Regions from separate parts of the Anaerosinus massiliensis genome, predicted to be linked through region 2. Evidence: a T-box and tRNA genes for the amino acid it is inferred to sense, from the RefSeq annotation. Region 2 holds a T-box; the other holds one or more tRNA genes.
The links. The T-box of region 2 lies ahead of pheS (phenylalanine--tRNA ligase subunit alpha). A T-box ahead of a tRNA ligase gene usually reads a tRNA of that ligase, here a tRNA-Phe.
Positions count from the first base shown of each region.

Region 1: it encodes a tRNA-Phe, which carries the amino acid that the T-box ahead of pheS (phenylalanine--tRNA ligase subunit alpha) is inferred to sense. The anticodon was not compared.

Region 1 covers NZ_LT575483.1:2,162,001-2,169,361, forward strand. The annotation lists gene celB (PTS cellobiose transporter subunit IIC) at 1-1,296, shown strand; gene BN6559_RS10335 (S-layer homology domain-containing protein) at 1,354-2,661, shown strand; gene BN6559_RS10340 (PTS sugar transporter subunit IIB) at 2,726-3,028, shown strand; gene BN6559_RS10345 (PTS lactose/cellobiose transporter subunit IIA) at 3,052-3,351, shown strand; gene BN6559_RS10350 (glycoside hydrolase family 1 protein) at 3,368-4,801, shown strand; tRNA gene BN6559_RS10355 (tRNA-Glu) at 5,012-5,086, shown strand; tRNA gene BN6559_RS10360 (tRNA-Val) at 5,096-5,171, shown strand; tRNA gene BN6559_RS10365 (tRNA-Asp) at 5,184-5,260, shown strand; tRNA gene BN6559_RS10370 (tRNA-Phe) at 5,266-5,341, shown strand; tRNA gene BN6559_RS10375 (tRNA-Lys) at 5,346-5,421, shown strand; tRNA gene BN6559_RS10380 (tRNA-Glu) at 5,428-5,502, shown strand; tRNA gene BN6559_RS10385 (tRNA-Val) at 5,588-5,663, shown strand; gene BN6559_RS10390 (glutathione peroxidase) at 6,067-6,612, opposite strand; gene BN6559_RS10395 (glutaredoxin domain-containing protein) at 6,614-6,856, opposite strand; gene BN6559_RS10400 (NAD(P)/FAD-dependent oxidoreductase) at 6,859-7,164, opposite strand; gene BN6559_RS19260 (FAD-dependent oxidoreductase) at 7,124-7,303, opposite strand.
Region 2 covers NZ_LT575483.1:3,976,303-3,983,663, forward strand. The annotation lists gene thrS (threonine--tRNA ligase) at 1-134, shown strand, start outside; gene infC (translation initiation factor IF-3) at 349-852, shown strand; gene rpmI (50S ribosomal protein L35) at 866-1,063, shown strand; gene rplT (50S ribosomal protein L20) at 1,092-1,448, shown strand; gene BN6559_RS19065 (potassium channel family protein) at 1,552-2,220, shown strand; gene BN6559_RS19070 (TrmH family RNA methyltransferase) at 2,217-3,035, shown strand; T-box leader at 3,155-3,363, shown strand; gene pheS (phenylalanine--tRNA ligase subunit alpha) at 3,417-4,439, shown strand; gene pheT (phenylalanine--tRNA ligase subunit beta) at 4,467-6,899, shown strand; gene BN6559_RS19085 (cell division protein ZapA) at 7,039-7,287, shown strand; gene BN6559_RS19090 (DUF421 domain-containing protein) at 7,347-7,361, shown strand, end outside.

The sequences.
Region 1 (7,361 bases), 1.8 Mb from region 2:
ATGGACGGAATTATTAAATGGCTTGAAGAAACTTATACGCCGATCGCCTCACGAATTGGAGAACAACGGCATTTGAAAGCAATTAGAGATGGTATCGTAGCCCTCATACCTTTATTATTGATAGGATCGTTATTTCTTATTTTGGCTTTTCCGCCAATCCCAGTGTTAGCGGATATGGTAAAACCTTATGTGGGCAGTTTATGTTCGGTCAACAATGCTACCATGGGGCTTATGGGACTTATGGCAGCTTTTTCGGTAGCATACTCATTAGCGAATTCTTACAAAATGGATCCGTTAGCGAATTCTTTATTCAGTGTAGCAGCTTTTATGCTGGCAACGCCATTTACGAAGGATGGTAATATTACCTCTGCATGGATGGGGAGTAAAGGATTGTTTGTTGCGATGCTGTCCGCCGTTTTTGTAGTAGAAATTCAGCGGTATATGATTCGCAAGAATTTTGTATTTAAATTGCCAGAAGGGGTACCGCCGGCAGTCATGCGTTCTTTTACTGCGTTGCTCCCTGGTTTTACAGCACTTGCTATTGTTTGGGTGATTAATAGCGTATTATTAACTGGTCAAACCAATGTTCAAGATTTTATTTATAAGATTCTTGCGGCACCAATTCTTAGTATGGGCGCTACATTACCGGCATTTTTGCTCTGCATATTGTTTGCACAGTTATTATGGTGTGTAGGACTGCATGGTGCTGCCTTGGTACAGGGAACGATGAGCCCAGTATGGTTTGCATTAGCTGAACAGAATGCTGCTGCAAAGGCTGCTGGTGAAGCCCTTCCGAATATCGTCTGTAATCAGTTGTGGGATGTGTATGCATTGATCGGTGGATCGGGTGCTACTTTGGCACTGGCTTTTATGCTGCTCTTATTTAGCAGATCCAGACAGTTAAAAGTTCTTGGAAAGTCGGCGATTGGACCTTCGCTTTTCAACATCAATGAGCCAATTTTATTTGGAATGCCAATTGTCATGAATCCGGTGATCATGATTCCATTTATCTTTGCGCCATTGATTACTGCAACGATTGCGTATTTTGCGATTGATGCAGGTTTAGTGGATAAAATGTTTGCAATTGCGCCGTGGACTACGCCGCCAATTATCAATGCTTTCTTAGATACCGGAGATATCAGAGCCTCCGTATTACAATTAATTTGCTTCTTAGTTTCCGGTGCGATTTACTATCCATTCTTTAAGATGTGGGATAAAGCGAAATTAAAAGAGGAAAAAGGTGCAATCGCGGAGACAAAACCATCTGTAACATCAAACCAAAGTTTTCATGTTTAAAATCAGTAATTTGGGATGGCATTTAAAAAAATCATTGCATATTGAGGAGAGAAAAAAATGAAAAAAAGTTTAAGTACAATTTTGGCTTTGACACTTTCGGCTGGGATTACGGGAACAGCACTTGCATCCAGTATTTTTTCTGATGTACCTGAGAAACATTGGAGTTATGATGCTGTCAATCAATTAGCAAAAGATGGTATAATAGAGGGGTATCAAGACGGAACTTATAGAGGAGATCACGTTTTAAGCCGTTATGAAATGGCGATTATTGTCGCTAGGGCAATGACGAAAGTAGATCAGGCAAGTGCACAAGATCAAGCTTTAATTAGAAAGCTTGAAGCGGAATATGCTACAGAAATAGATAAACTAAATGATAAGTACGATAAATTAGATAAACGAGTCGATAAGGTAATGCTCAGTGGTTTTGTAAGAGCGAAATATGACAGTGATACGAGCAATGGGCTCAGTACCAATGTCAATAAACATTTCTACATGAATTTAGAAGGAAAAATGAAAGTTGACGATCAATGGGATGCACATTTTCAAAGTGAAACGCGCAAAGGGTATACTGCCAATGGACAGTATTGGAGAACCAAAGGTGATGATGATCAGGACGGTACTTTCCAAAGGATTTGGGTTGAGGGAAGAAACGGACAAGTTGGCGTAACCATGGGGAAAAAATGGTGGGGGTATGGTTTCCAAAATGTTGCATTCGGTCATGCGGCGAACGGTATTCAACTGGATTATAATTTTTCACCGAGTTGGAAGGGCAGTGTATTCAGTCTAAGACCAACGCAGGGAAATTTAATGAGCATGGCAGATGGCTCGGTAGATTCGCAATCGGCCAATATTAAAGGGGTAAATTTTGTTGGTAAGTTGGGCAAGAATCTAGAAGCGAATTTGGTGCTTGCCGGAAATGATGATAAGGATGTACAAAAGATGGATCGATGGGGTTCCTTAGATCTAAGAACGAAGTTAAATCAGAATTTGGTACTTACTACAACGTATGCTAAAACAAATGCGGATCTTGAAGATAGTAGTCAGGAATACAGATTGGATTATAAGGGTGTAGATCTGAATAAAGTGGGGTCTTTTGGTGCGTATGTTCGTTATGTGAACTTTGGCAAATACGGAGATGCTTCACATGATGATGAATGGTGTTCCTTACCAACGGATATGAAAGGCTGGATTTTTGGAGTCACCTATGTACCATATAAAAATGTACAATGGGAAACATTCTATTCTGAACAGAAATTAAATATTTCAGGTCTTAGTACCGGAGATTATAATTACGGCACAGGAACCGCTGTGGAGCAGAATGCAAAACGAAAACTAATTCGTACGCAATTAGATTTCCATTTCTAAAAAAGAAATTTTTTGTAATAAAGGGTTTGGGAAAGGGATTTTACATAAAAGAGGGGAACACGTGATGAATATTTTATTGGTCTGTTCAGCGGGAATGTCAACAAGTTTATTGGTGACAAAGATGCAAAAAGAAAGTGAAGCCAGCGGTGGAGATGATAACATCTTTGCTTGTTCGGTAGATCAGCTGGATGAGTATATCGATACATATGATGTCGTATTGATCGGTCCGCAGATTCGATATAAAGCGAAGAGTATCGGCGAAATTGCTGCTGCTAAAGGAAAAGTTTCGGCGGTGATTGATTCGGTAAGCTATGGCATGGTAGACGGAAAGAAAGTTCTCGCGCAAGCATATGCCATGAAAGGATAGTTGATTTTTAGGAGGCAGTATTTATGAATAGCGAGCAAATTGTTTTTACGATGATCTTGCATGCAGGTGATGCCCGCAGCCACGCGCTTGAAGCCTTACGTTGTGCTCGTAAAGGAGAATTCAGCAAAGCCGAAGACCTTATGGGCAAGGCAAAAGCCGAACTTATTGAGGCGCATCATATTCAGACGGAGCTTTTACAAGCAGAGTCACGGGGCGAAAAGCAAGAGGTAAATTTATTATTAATCCATGCACAAGATCATTTGATGACGGCTATTTTAGCAAAAGACTTAATTGAAGAGATGATTTTATTATATAAGAAATGAAAAGGGGATAATGTACGTGAGATATTATTTACCTGAGAATTTTATGATGGGTGCTTCAGCATCTGCTTGGCAGACGGAAGGATGGGCGGGTAAAACGGCAAAGCAGGATTCTCTGATCGATACTGCCTACAAAACAAATCCGGAAAGATGGCACCAAGGCTATGGGCCAACCATTGCAACCGATTTTTATCATCGCTATAAAGAAGATTGTGCATTGATGAAACAAATGGGGTTGAAAGCCTATCGAACATCAATTGATTGGTCCAGATTTATCAAAGACTATGAAACTGGAGAGGTCAATGAAGAAGCAGCGGCTTTTTATAGTGCCGTAATTGATGAATTGATTCATAATGGTGTTGAACCAATTCTTTGCTTAGAACATTGGGAATTACCCAATCAATTGTTCGAGAAGTATGGTGGCTGGAAATCCAAAAAAGTTGTGGAGCTTTATGTTCAATATGCTGAAGCTGCATTTCAGCTGTATGGCGATAGAGTGAAATATTGGTTTACCTTTAATGAACCGATTGTATTTCCTGAACTGGCAATTATGGATGGCGTTTGGTATCCATATAAAAATGATACGCAGGAAGCGATGCAGTGGAACTATCATAAAGTATTAGCAACTGCAAAGGCTGTTCAGGTATATCATGAAAAAGGATATGGCAAAAAAATAAATGGGAAAATCGGCATTATTATCAATGCAGCACCAAGTTACCCGCGTTCTACATCTGCTGATGATGTGTATGCGGCTAAAATGCATGATTTATTCTATAATAAAATCTATATGGATCCGTGCATTAAAGGTGAGTTTCCTAAAGAATACTTTTCCATACTGAGAGAACATGATTGCATGATTGATGTTACAGAGGAAGAGTTGTCAATCATAAAAGCCAATACAATCGATCTTATGGGGTTGAATTATTACCGTCCTAATCGCGTAAAAGCTAGGATGTCTGCATGGAACTCAAAGATTAAATTCAGCCCGCATTACTATTATGATGAGTATGAACTGCAAGGGAAGAAAATGAATCCATTCCGAGGCTGGGAAATTTATGCGAAGGGATTATACGATTTTGCCATGATATTAAAAAAAGAATATCATGATTTGCCTTGGTTAGTTACGGAAAGCGGCATGGGCGTAGAGGGAGAATGGCAGCATAAAGATGCAACTGGGGTAATCCAAGATGATTATCGGATCGATTTTGTTGCGGATCATCTGCGCTGGTTATACAAAGCAATTGATGAAGGCAGTCAATGTTTTGGGTACTTGATGTGGAATTTCACGGACAATGTTTCTCCTTATAATGCATTTAAAAATCGTTATGGGTACGTGGAAATTGATTTAGAAGATAATAGAAACAGACGAATAAAGAAATCGGGTCATTGGATTAAAAAGACTATGCAAGATGGTTATTTTGAATATGATGAATTTGAACCTAGTTATAAATAACTTTTTATAACTATTGAGAAAAAAGATCTTAAAACCTTGCGATTTGTTCGCAGGGTTTTTCTTTTGATTGACAGCTGTCTTTATTTGGTGAAAAAAATAATAAAATAAACTATTGCAAAATAGAATGATGTTGTGTATACTAATCAAGTGACGTAAGCGTCAAATTGTTGCATGAGTAGTATTTTTGGCGTATTTTGTCATTGGTTTTGTGGCCCGTTGGTCAAGCGGTTAAGACACCGCCCTTTCACGGCGGCTTCACGAGTTCGAATCTCGTACGGGTCACCAATTTTATATGGGCGATTAGCTCAGCTGGGAGAGCGCCTGCCTTACAAGCAGGATGTCGGCAGTTCGATCCTGTCATCGCCCACCAAAAAAACAATATGGCCTGGTAGTTTAGTTGGTTAGAATGCCGCCCTGTCACGGCGGAGGTCGTGGGTTCGAGTCCCATCCAGGTCGCCATTTATGCCTTGGTAGCTCAGTCGGTAGAGCAGAGGACTGAAAATCCTCGTGTCGGCAGTTCGATTCTGTCCTAAGGCACCATTATGATCCACTAGCTCAGTCGGTAGAGCACCTGACTTTTAATCAGGGTGTCCCGCGTTCGAGTCGCGGGTGGATCACCATTTTGTGGCCCGTTGGTCAAGCGGTTAAGACACCGCCCTTTCACGGCGGCTTCACGAGTTCGAATCTCGTACGGGTCACCAAAAAAAGCAGAGAACCAAAATCAGAATTGATTTTGTGTGATTCGCTTTGTTCCGAGCGTAAGTGAGGAACCTCCATTTATTTTATGGGCGATTAGCTCAGCTGGGAGAGCGCCTGCCTTACAAGCAGGATGTCGGCAGTTCGATCCTGTCATCGCCCACCAATGATATAAAGAGTAGAGACTATCTAACTAGATAGTCTCTTTTTAGTATGTAGATAAACTATGGACAGATAGGTCGCTGGTCGGCGATAAGCGCTCAGCTGCGTCGTTACAGTAAGGTGCTACTCGTCGACGTACCGACGTACGACTCCTCCGTAACACCTTACTGTGCCTAGCATCTAAGCACTTCTCACCAACCAGCAATCTATCTTCGTACTAGTTTATGAGTGGAACGGATGTAGTTATTTTCTAGGGCTTGACATAAATATTTTATTTCATCGACAACCTAAAGAGGCTACCTAGCTAGATAGCCTCTTTTAGTATGTTGTTATTCAAGTTTATAAATGATCTGTGAAGTTTTACTTCACTTCGGGGCGTGTATGTTAGCTGCTTCGATCGAATGAAATTAAAGTAATTTTTCAATTGCTTCTTTCATTGCGGATGGTTCTGTTGTAGGCTCATACCGTTTAACGACGTTGCCGTTTCGATCAATTAAAAACTTCGTAAAGTTCCATTTAATTGAATTACCCTCCAAGAAGGCAGGGAATCTTTCTTTTAATACATTGTGTAATTTTTCTCCGGTTGGATGGTTATAATCAAACCCTTGAAAAGGCTCTTGGTCGCTTAGATATTGGAAAAGCGGATGGATGTTTTCATCACGTACATTTATTTTTTCAAATAACGGGAAAGTTACCCCATAATTCACTTGGCAGAAATTTTGTATCTCATCGCTTGTACCAGGTTCTTGTTCAGCAAATTGATTGCTCGGAAAACCTAGAATTACGAGACCTTGATCTTTATATTGCAGATATAAATCTTGCAGTCCCTTATATTGAGGTGTAAAACCGCATTTGCTTGCAGTGTTTGCAATAATGAGTACCTTTCCTTTGTATTTTGAGAGTGATACTTCTTCACCTTTGATGGTTTTTGCGTTAAAATCATAAATATTCATTTTACATTCCTCCTTGGTTTAAGTTTAAATACGTATCCAATTCTTCTTTGTTAAAGCCGATGACAACATTTTTTTCAATCTGTGCGACAGGGACGTTAAGTTGATTTGTAAGAGCAAATAATTCGTCTCGACCGGCTTCATCGTCTTCGACATTGACCTCGGTAAAATCGATATTGTTTAGGGAAAGATATTTTTTTAATTTTTGGCACCATGGACAATTTGGAATAGAATATACTTTAACCATTTTTACTGCTCCTTTCCTTTTTCTGCAATGTATTTTTCAGCGAGCAGAGCGGCTACGGTTCCATCAGCAGCAGCGGTTGTTAGTTGCCGTATGGGTTTTGTTCGTATATCGCCTGCAGCGAAAACACCTTTAATATTGGTTTCACAAGTCTCTCCAGCGATAATATGCCCGGATTTAGCCAGTGCTATATCGTTTTTATATAACTGTGTTCTTGGCTCAACGCCGATATTTACAAAGATACCATTTACATCTAATGTTTTTTGTACATTAGATGAGGTGTCCGGGATAATTTTCAATGCCGTAGGCATCAATGATTTGTCCGCCTACGAGTTCATCTTCTAAAATTAAGGTAGTTAACTTCATTCGTGCAGCATATAATCCGGCAGTTAATCCACCAATGCCGGCACCGATAATAAGCACATCCAATGGCTTTTGTGATTTTGGCAATTGTCTCACCTGCTTTCAGTTTTATAAAAAGTTAAGGAGAAATAATGCACTGAATCTG
Region 2 (7,361 bases):
TTGTGGTAGGAGATAAGGAAATGGAAGAGCATAAGGTTGCTGTTCGAAGACATGGTGAAAAAGATAGTTCCGTACAAGATGTTGAGGGCTTTATCACTGAAGTTTTAGAAAAAATAAGAAAAAAAGAAAAATAGAGTATTGACATTTTCATGATAACTTGTTACTATTAATGAGTCCTTTATGAAAATATTAAGTAGAAGCCATCCGCTTCTCACCTTATGGCGTTTTAGTCACTAAGGTATGAGATATCGTACAGTATTGTATTGATCACGGGTGGCAGGTTGCCACTCGTTTTTATTTATATTTACAGATTATTTTAGGAGGTGGATCTCGATTAGTAAAGAAACTTTGAAGATCAATGAGGAAATTCGCGCTAGAGAAGTTCGTGTAACGAGCTCTACAGGTGAACAACTTGGAATTATGGCAACAAGAGAAGCTTTACGCATAGCTGCGGAACAGCAGCTAGATCTAGTTGAAGTAGCTCCAATGGGAAAACCGCCAGTTTGTCGTATTATGGATTTTGGTAAATACAGATATGAACAGCAAAAGCGTGACAAAGAAGCGAAGAAGAAACAAAAGGTTGTTACAGTGAAAGAAGTTAAGCTTCGTCCTAATATTGAGCAACATGATTTTAACGTCAAGTTGAAAAATGCCCTTCGTTTTCTCGAAGATGGTGACAAAGTAAAAGTTACTATCATGTTCCGTGGTAGAGAGTTATCTCATCCAGAACTAGGCAGAGAGGTATTACTTAAAATGGCGACTGAGTTAAAAGACTTAGTAACTGTTGAGCGTGACCCTAAGCTTGAAGGTAAAAATATGATAATGATTTTAGCACCAAAGGCACATAACTAAAGGAGGAATAGCAATGCCAAAAATTAAAACTCGCAGAGCTGCTGCAAAACGTTTCAAACTAACTGGTACAGGTGAATTTAAACGTGCAAAAGCTTTCAAAAGCCATATTTTAGAAAAAAAATCACCTGCACGTAAACGTAATTTACGTAAAGCAACACTTGTAAGCAAAGCAGATCATGAACGCGTAACTAAGATGCTTCCTTACGCTTAAAATATAGATTATTTAGGAGGAACGAAACATGCCAAGAGTTAAAAAAGGCGTGACTGCACATAGACGTCATAAAAAAATTCTAAAACTAGCGAAAGGTTTTAGAGGAGCAAAAAGCAAACAATTTAAAAAAGCAAATGAAACTGTAATGAAAGGTCTTTTCTACGCTCGTCGTGATCGCCGTGCTAAAAAAGGTGAATTCCGTAAATTATGGATTGCACGTATTAATGCAGCAGCCCGTACAAATGGGATTTCTTACAGCCAATTAATCAATGGTTTAAGTAAGGCTGGCGTTGCTGTAAATCGTAAAATGCTTGCTGATCTAGCAATTAGTGATGCAGTTGCATTTACACAATTAGTGACTGTAGCAAAAGAGCAATTGAAATAACTTTAATTAAAAGGTTCTGATGATAAAATCAGAACCTTTTTTGTCAGGATCTTTTAAAGTGCATGTGAAAATGATGAGACTTGATTGGTGAGGTGCAGATGTAATGAAAAGGGAAAAAGCAGATCGACAATTCGCTATTATTGGATTAGGGAGATTTGGCAGCAATATGGCCAAAGCTTTATATAAAATGGGGTATGAAGTTCTGGCGATTGATAAAGATATGCAAAAAGTACAGGACTTTAGTGATGAGGTAACACATGTTGTACAAGCAGACACCACAGATGAAAATGCACTAAGGGCGATGGGAATACGTAATTTCGATGTAGTAGTAGTTGCAATTGGCGAAGATGTGCAGGCAAATATTATGACGACATTACAATTAAAAGAGATTGGTGCTCCCTTTATTGTAGCAACTGCTCGTAATTCTTTACATGTAAAATTATTAGAAAAAATAGGTGCCGATCGTGTTGTTTCTCCAGAAAGAGATATGGCGCGTCGTGTTGCGTACAATCTGGCATCTACCAGTGTTATGGATTATATTGAACTTTCACCTAAATTTAGTATTGTTGAAATTTCTGCACCAAAAGCATTTCAAGATAAAACGTTAGCTGAATCTGATATTCGTGCTAAATATGGCATTAATGTTGTCGCAATTAAGCGTGATGATAATTTAATTATTTCTCCATTGCCAAGTGAAAAAATTCAAAAGGGTGATATTGTTATTGTCGTTGGCAGTAATGAAGGCATCAACGGTTTAGAGGAATTGGAATGATTGAAGTTATAACAAGTTTGCAAAATGCGAACATTAAATTAGCAGCGAGTTTAAAGCAAAAAAAATATCGAGATGAAAAAAAGCTGTTTATTGTTGAGGGAATAAGGCTGAGCGAGGATGCCATAAAATCAAGCTGGCAGATTCAACAATGTTTTTGTACAGAAGAAGCATTGCAAAATACACGTGTGCAAAAAATCCTAGGGCAATTGGAAGAAATGAATTGTCGGATATATAAAGTGAGTAAAACCATTTATGATAAGCTTAGTGAAACTAAGGAACCGCAGGGAATTTTACTTATCGTAGGAACACAGTATGGCAAGTTAGCTGCATGCATGATAAAAGATCAAACACCAATGCTGATTGTACTCGATTGTTTGCAAGATCCCGGGAATGTTGGGACGATTATAAGAACTGCGGAAGCGGCTGGATGTACGGGAATTATCATGACGAAGGGGAGCGCTGATGTATTTTCAGGAAAAACTGTTCGTGCAACGATGGGGTCTATTTTTCGTATACCGATTGCCGCAGGGGTTGAATATAGAGAATTGCTGGATTTTATAAAAAAAGAAAAAATTTCATTATATGTGACAGCGCTTGATTCAGCATCAAAACAATATTTTTCAGTTGATTTTACAAAATCAACGGCCGTGGTTTTTGGAAATGAAGGAAACGGAGTTAGCAATATTCTTTTAAGTGCAGCGGAAAACAAAGTTTATATTCCAATGCTAGGTGAGGCGGAATCTCTTAATGTATCGGCTGCTACAGCAATTGTTAGTTATGAGAGTTTACGTCAAAGAAAATTTAGAAGTTTTTAAAATTACGTAATTTTTAATAAAAAGTTATGCAATTTTAATTACGTAGAGTTAATCTGTGGAAATCTTGCGATTTGTAATGATTTATGTTAAAATTTAAAAATATAGTGTAAAAGAATATAATACAAACGATGATAGAGAAAGTAGTTTAGTAATGTTTTTTACAGGGAGATAGACGCCTAGATTGAGAGCGTTATCAAAGCAGCTAATTGAAATTCGCTCTGGAGTTTCTTTGATGAAATTATAATTTATTTAGTCAAAGCGTTTGCTGCGTTAAGGTTTTTGAGTATCAATTAGGGTGGTACCGCGAAATTATACTTTCGCCCCTTTATGGGCGGAAGTTTTTTTATTTTTAGTATGATTTTATTATATCAGGAGGTACTTATGGAACAGCAGTTAAAAAGTTTAAAACAAGAAGCTACTGGAGATTTTTCAAGAGCGAATAGTGTTCTGGAATTAAATGAGCTAAGAGTTAAATATCTTGGGAAAAAAGGAAGTTTGACGACGATTCTTAGAGGACTTGGCTCTTTGAGCCCAGAAGAACGGCCACGAATTGGACAAATGGTAAATGAAGTTCGTGCCGAGCTTGAGGCGGTTCTAACTGAAAAGAATGAATATCTAAAAAAGCAGGAACTCACAAAGCGTCTTGCTAACGAAAAAATTGATGTGACATTGCCAGGTAGGATTCAACCGATTGGGCATAAACATCCACTTACATTAACTTTAAATCGCATGAAAACTATTTTTATGAATATGGGGTTTACTGTTGCAGAAGGACCGGAAGTTGAACAAGACCATTTTAATTTTGAGGCTTTAAATTTGCCTAAAGATCATCCTGCACGTGATATGCAAGATTCTTTCTATATTACAGAAGAAATTTTACTTAGAACACATACTTCACCTGTGCAAGCACGTACAATGCAGGCAAATGAGCCGAACAGTCCGATTCGTATTATTGCGCCAGGTAAAGTATATCGTCGCGACTATGATGCAACACATTCACCAATGTTTACGCAAGTAGAAGGCTTGGTTGTTGATAAGGATATTAGCTTCTCCGATTTAAAAGGTATGTTGGAATTATTTATTCATCAAATATTTGATGAAAAAGTCGGCGTTCGTTTTAGGCCAAGTTTTTTCCCTTTTACCGAACCAAGTGCAGAAGTAGATATTTCTTGTGTCATGTGTAAAGGGAAAGGTTGTCGTGTTTGTAAAGGTACAGGATGGCTCGAAATTCTAGGATCAGGTATGGTTCACCCTCGTGTGCTTGAAATGAGTGGTTATGATCCAAAACAAGTAAGTGGTTTTGCATTTGGTATGGGCGTGGAAAGAATTGCAATGCTTTTATATGGAATTGATGATTTAAGATTGTTTTATGACAATGATTTAAGGTTTTTACGCCAATTCTAATTGCGGAAATAAGGAAGGGGATTGCATATGCAAGTATCTATAAAATGGTTGAAAGACTATATTGATTTTGATGAGACACCAGAACAATTGGCTGAGATGTTAACAATGGCTGGAGTTCCAGTTGAAAATGTCAATGATATGGGAGCGGGAATTGAAAATGTCATTACCGGTAAAATCGTCCAAATTGATAAACATCCAGATGCAGACCGATTATGTATTTGCACACTTGATGTAGGTGCCGCAGAGACCATCATCATTGTAACAGGTGCAACAAATGTAAGGGTTGGACAAACTGTTCCGGTGGCTATGATTGGTGCGAAACTACCGAATGGTATGAAAATTTCCAAGGGGAAACTTCGTGGAGTGGTTTCTCATGGCATGTTATGTTCGGCTTCGGAACTTCAATTGGATCTTTCAACATTAGCTGATGAACAAAAACAAGGAATTTATATTTTACCGAATGATACTCCGATTGGTACTGATATTAAGGAAGTATTGGGCTTAAATGATACAATTTTAGAATTTGAATTAACTGCGAATCGTGCTGATTGCTTTAGTATAATGGGATTGGTTCGTGAAATTGCTGTGCTCACTGGGAATAAACCTAAAAAACCAATTATTCATGTACGTGAGGAAGCTGGAGAGAAAGCAAGTAAATTGATTGCTTTAAAAATTGAATCGCCAGAACTTTGTTTGCGTTTTGCGAGTAGAGTTTTAAAAAATGTAAAAGTTGGTCCATCCCCTAAATGGTTGCAAGAACGAATTGAAGGTGCAGGTATTCGTTCCATTAATAATGTTGTCGATGTAACCAACTTTGTTATGTTGGAATTTGGACAGCCTCTACATGCTTATGACTATAATACATTGTCAGAGCATACGTTGATTGTTAGGAAAGCCAATCCTTTTGAGAAGATCACGACTTTAGATGAAATAAAACGTGAATTAGCACCAGAAATGTTAGTTGTTGCAGATAGTGTTCAGCCAGCTAGTGTTGCAGGTGTTATGGGCGGCTTGGTTACCGAAGTAACCGCAAACACTAAAATCGTTGTGCTTGAAGCTGCTGCTTTTAATGGTGTAAGCATTAGAAGAACTTCCCGTGCCTTTGGGCTTCATTCTGAAGCATCTGGACGTTTTGAGCGAGGAATAGATATTGTAAATTCTATTAAGGCCTTAGACAGGGCGGCGCAGTTATTAGAAGAGATGGATGTATGTACAGTGTGTGAAGGTATCGTCGACATTTATCCTGGTTTTGAAATTTCTAGCACAGTGAAATTTACAGCACAACAAATTAATAAAAGACTGGGAAGTAATATTGATCAGGCAACAATGGCTGATATATTGAAACGTTTAGAATTTGAAGTAAATAAAAATAAAGATGAATTTATTGTAACTGTACCATCGTGGCGTAATGATGTTCGTTGTATGGAAGATATTTCTGAAGAAATTTCTCGTATTTATGGATTCCATAATATTGCTCCTACTTTTCCTCGTGGCGATATGTTGCAGGGGGGGCAGAGTACAAGACAATCATTTATTGATGATGTGAAGGAAATTCTAAGTGCGGTTGGCTTAAATGAGATTGTTTCCTTTAGTTTTACGCATGCACATACCTTCGATAAAATGAATGTTCCTGAGGAAAACTCACTCCGTCTTGCAGTGCCAATTATGAATCCAATTACGGATGAATTTCCTTTGCTTAGGACGACTGTTGTTAGTAGTGTATTAGAAACAGTAGCAAGAAATTTATCAAGGAAAAATGAGGATATTCGTATTTTTGAAGTTGGTTCAGTATTTATGCCTAAAGCCTTACCAATTACGGAATTGCCAACAGAAAAATTTATGATCTCTGGTGCAATTTCTGGCAAGCGGAATGTGATTAGCTGGAACCAAGACAAAGCAAGTGTTGACTTTTATGATGCAAAGGGAATTATCGAAGTATTTTTGGCTAAGTTAGGCATAAGTAAATATAGCGTAGAAGCTGGGGAACATTATGCAATGCATCCAGGAAAAACAGCTGTGTTTAAAAAAGGCAAAGAAGTGATTGCCTATGTTGGCGAAGTTCATCCTGAAGTGCAGGAAAATATGGACATTTCCAAAAAAGCATACCTTTTTGAAATGGATATTGATACTTTAATGAAATATGCAACTTTAACATGTCGTTATCAATCTCTACCTAAATATCCGGCAATAAGCCGTGATTTAGCTATGTTGGTATCTAACGATATAAGTGCAAATGAGATCGAAAAAGCAATTATAAAAAGTGCAGGTTCATTATTAAAAAACATTCATTTATTTGATATGTATACCGGGGAACAAGTGGAAGATGGAAAGAAAAGTGTAGCATTTTCACTGCAATTCCAATCAACGGAAAAGACTTTAACAGATGAAGAAGTTGATAAGAATTATAATCTTATCTTGGAATATCTAGAAAAAGCGCTACAGGCTAAATTAAGAAGTTAATATTTACAGAATAAAATAGATAAGTGTGCTTTTTATGTACACTTATCTATTTTTATGTTGCAGTTGCAGGATTTATTGACTTTTAAAGAGAATTAGTTAAAAAATTTGATTTATTGTAAGTTAGTTTAGGTGAATTTTAATGAATAATAAAAATAAAATGACCGTAGAGATTTTTGGAGAGACGTATGCGTTAAAAGGTGACATGGATGTTGAATATGTAAAAAAACTAGCAAATATGGTGGATCAACAAATGCGGCTAATAGCAAAATCTAATCATCGTTTGCCTGTTGCAAAAATTGCCGTGCTTGCAGCGCTTAACATTTCCAATGATTATATTAAGCTTGAAGAAGATTACAAACAAATGATTGATATGTTCAAAGATGATTAATATATTATAGGTATAAACCTCTTTTTATTGTTGAATAATAGATAAAAAGAGGTGCTTATATGGACGTGTTTTTA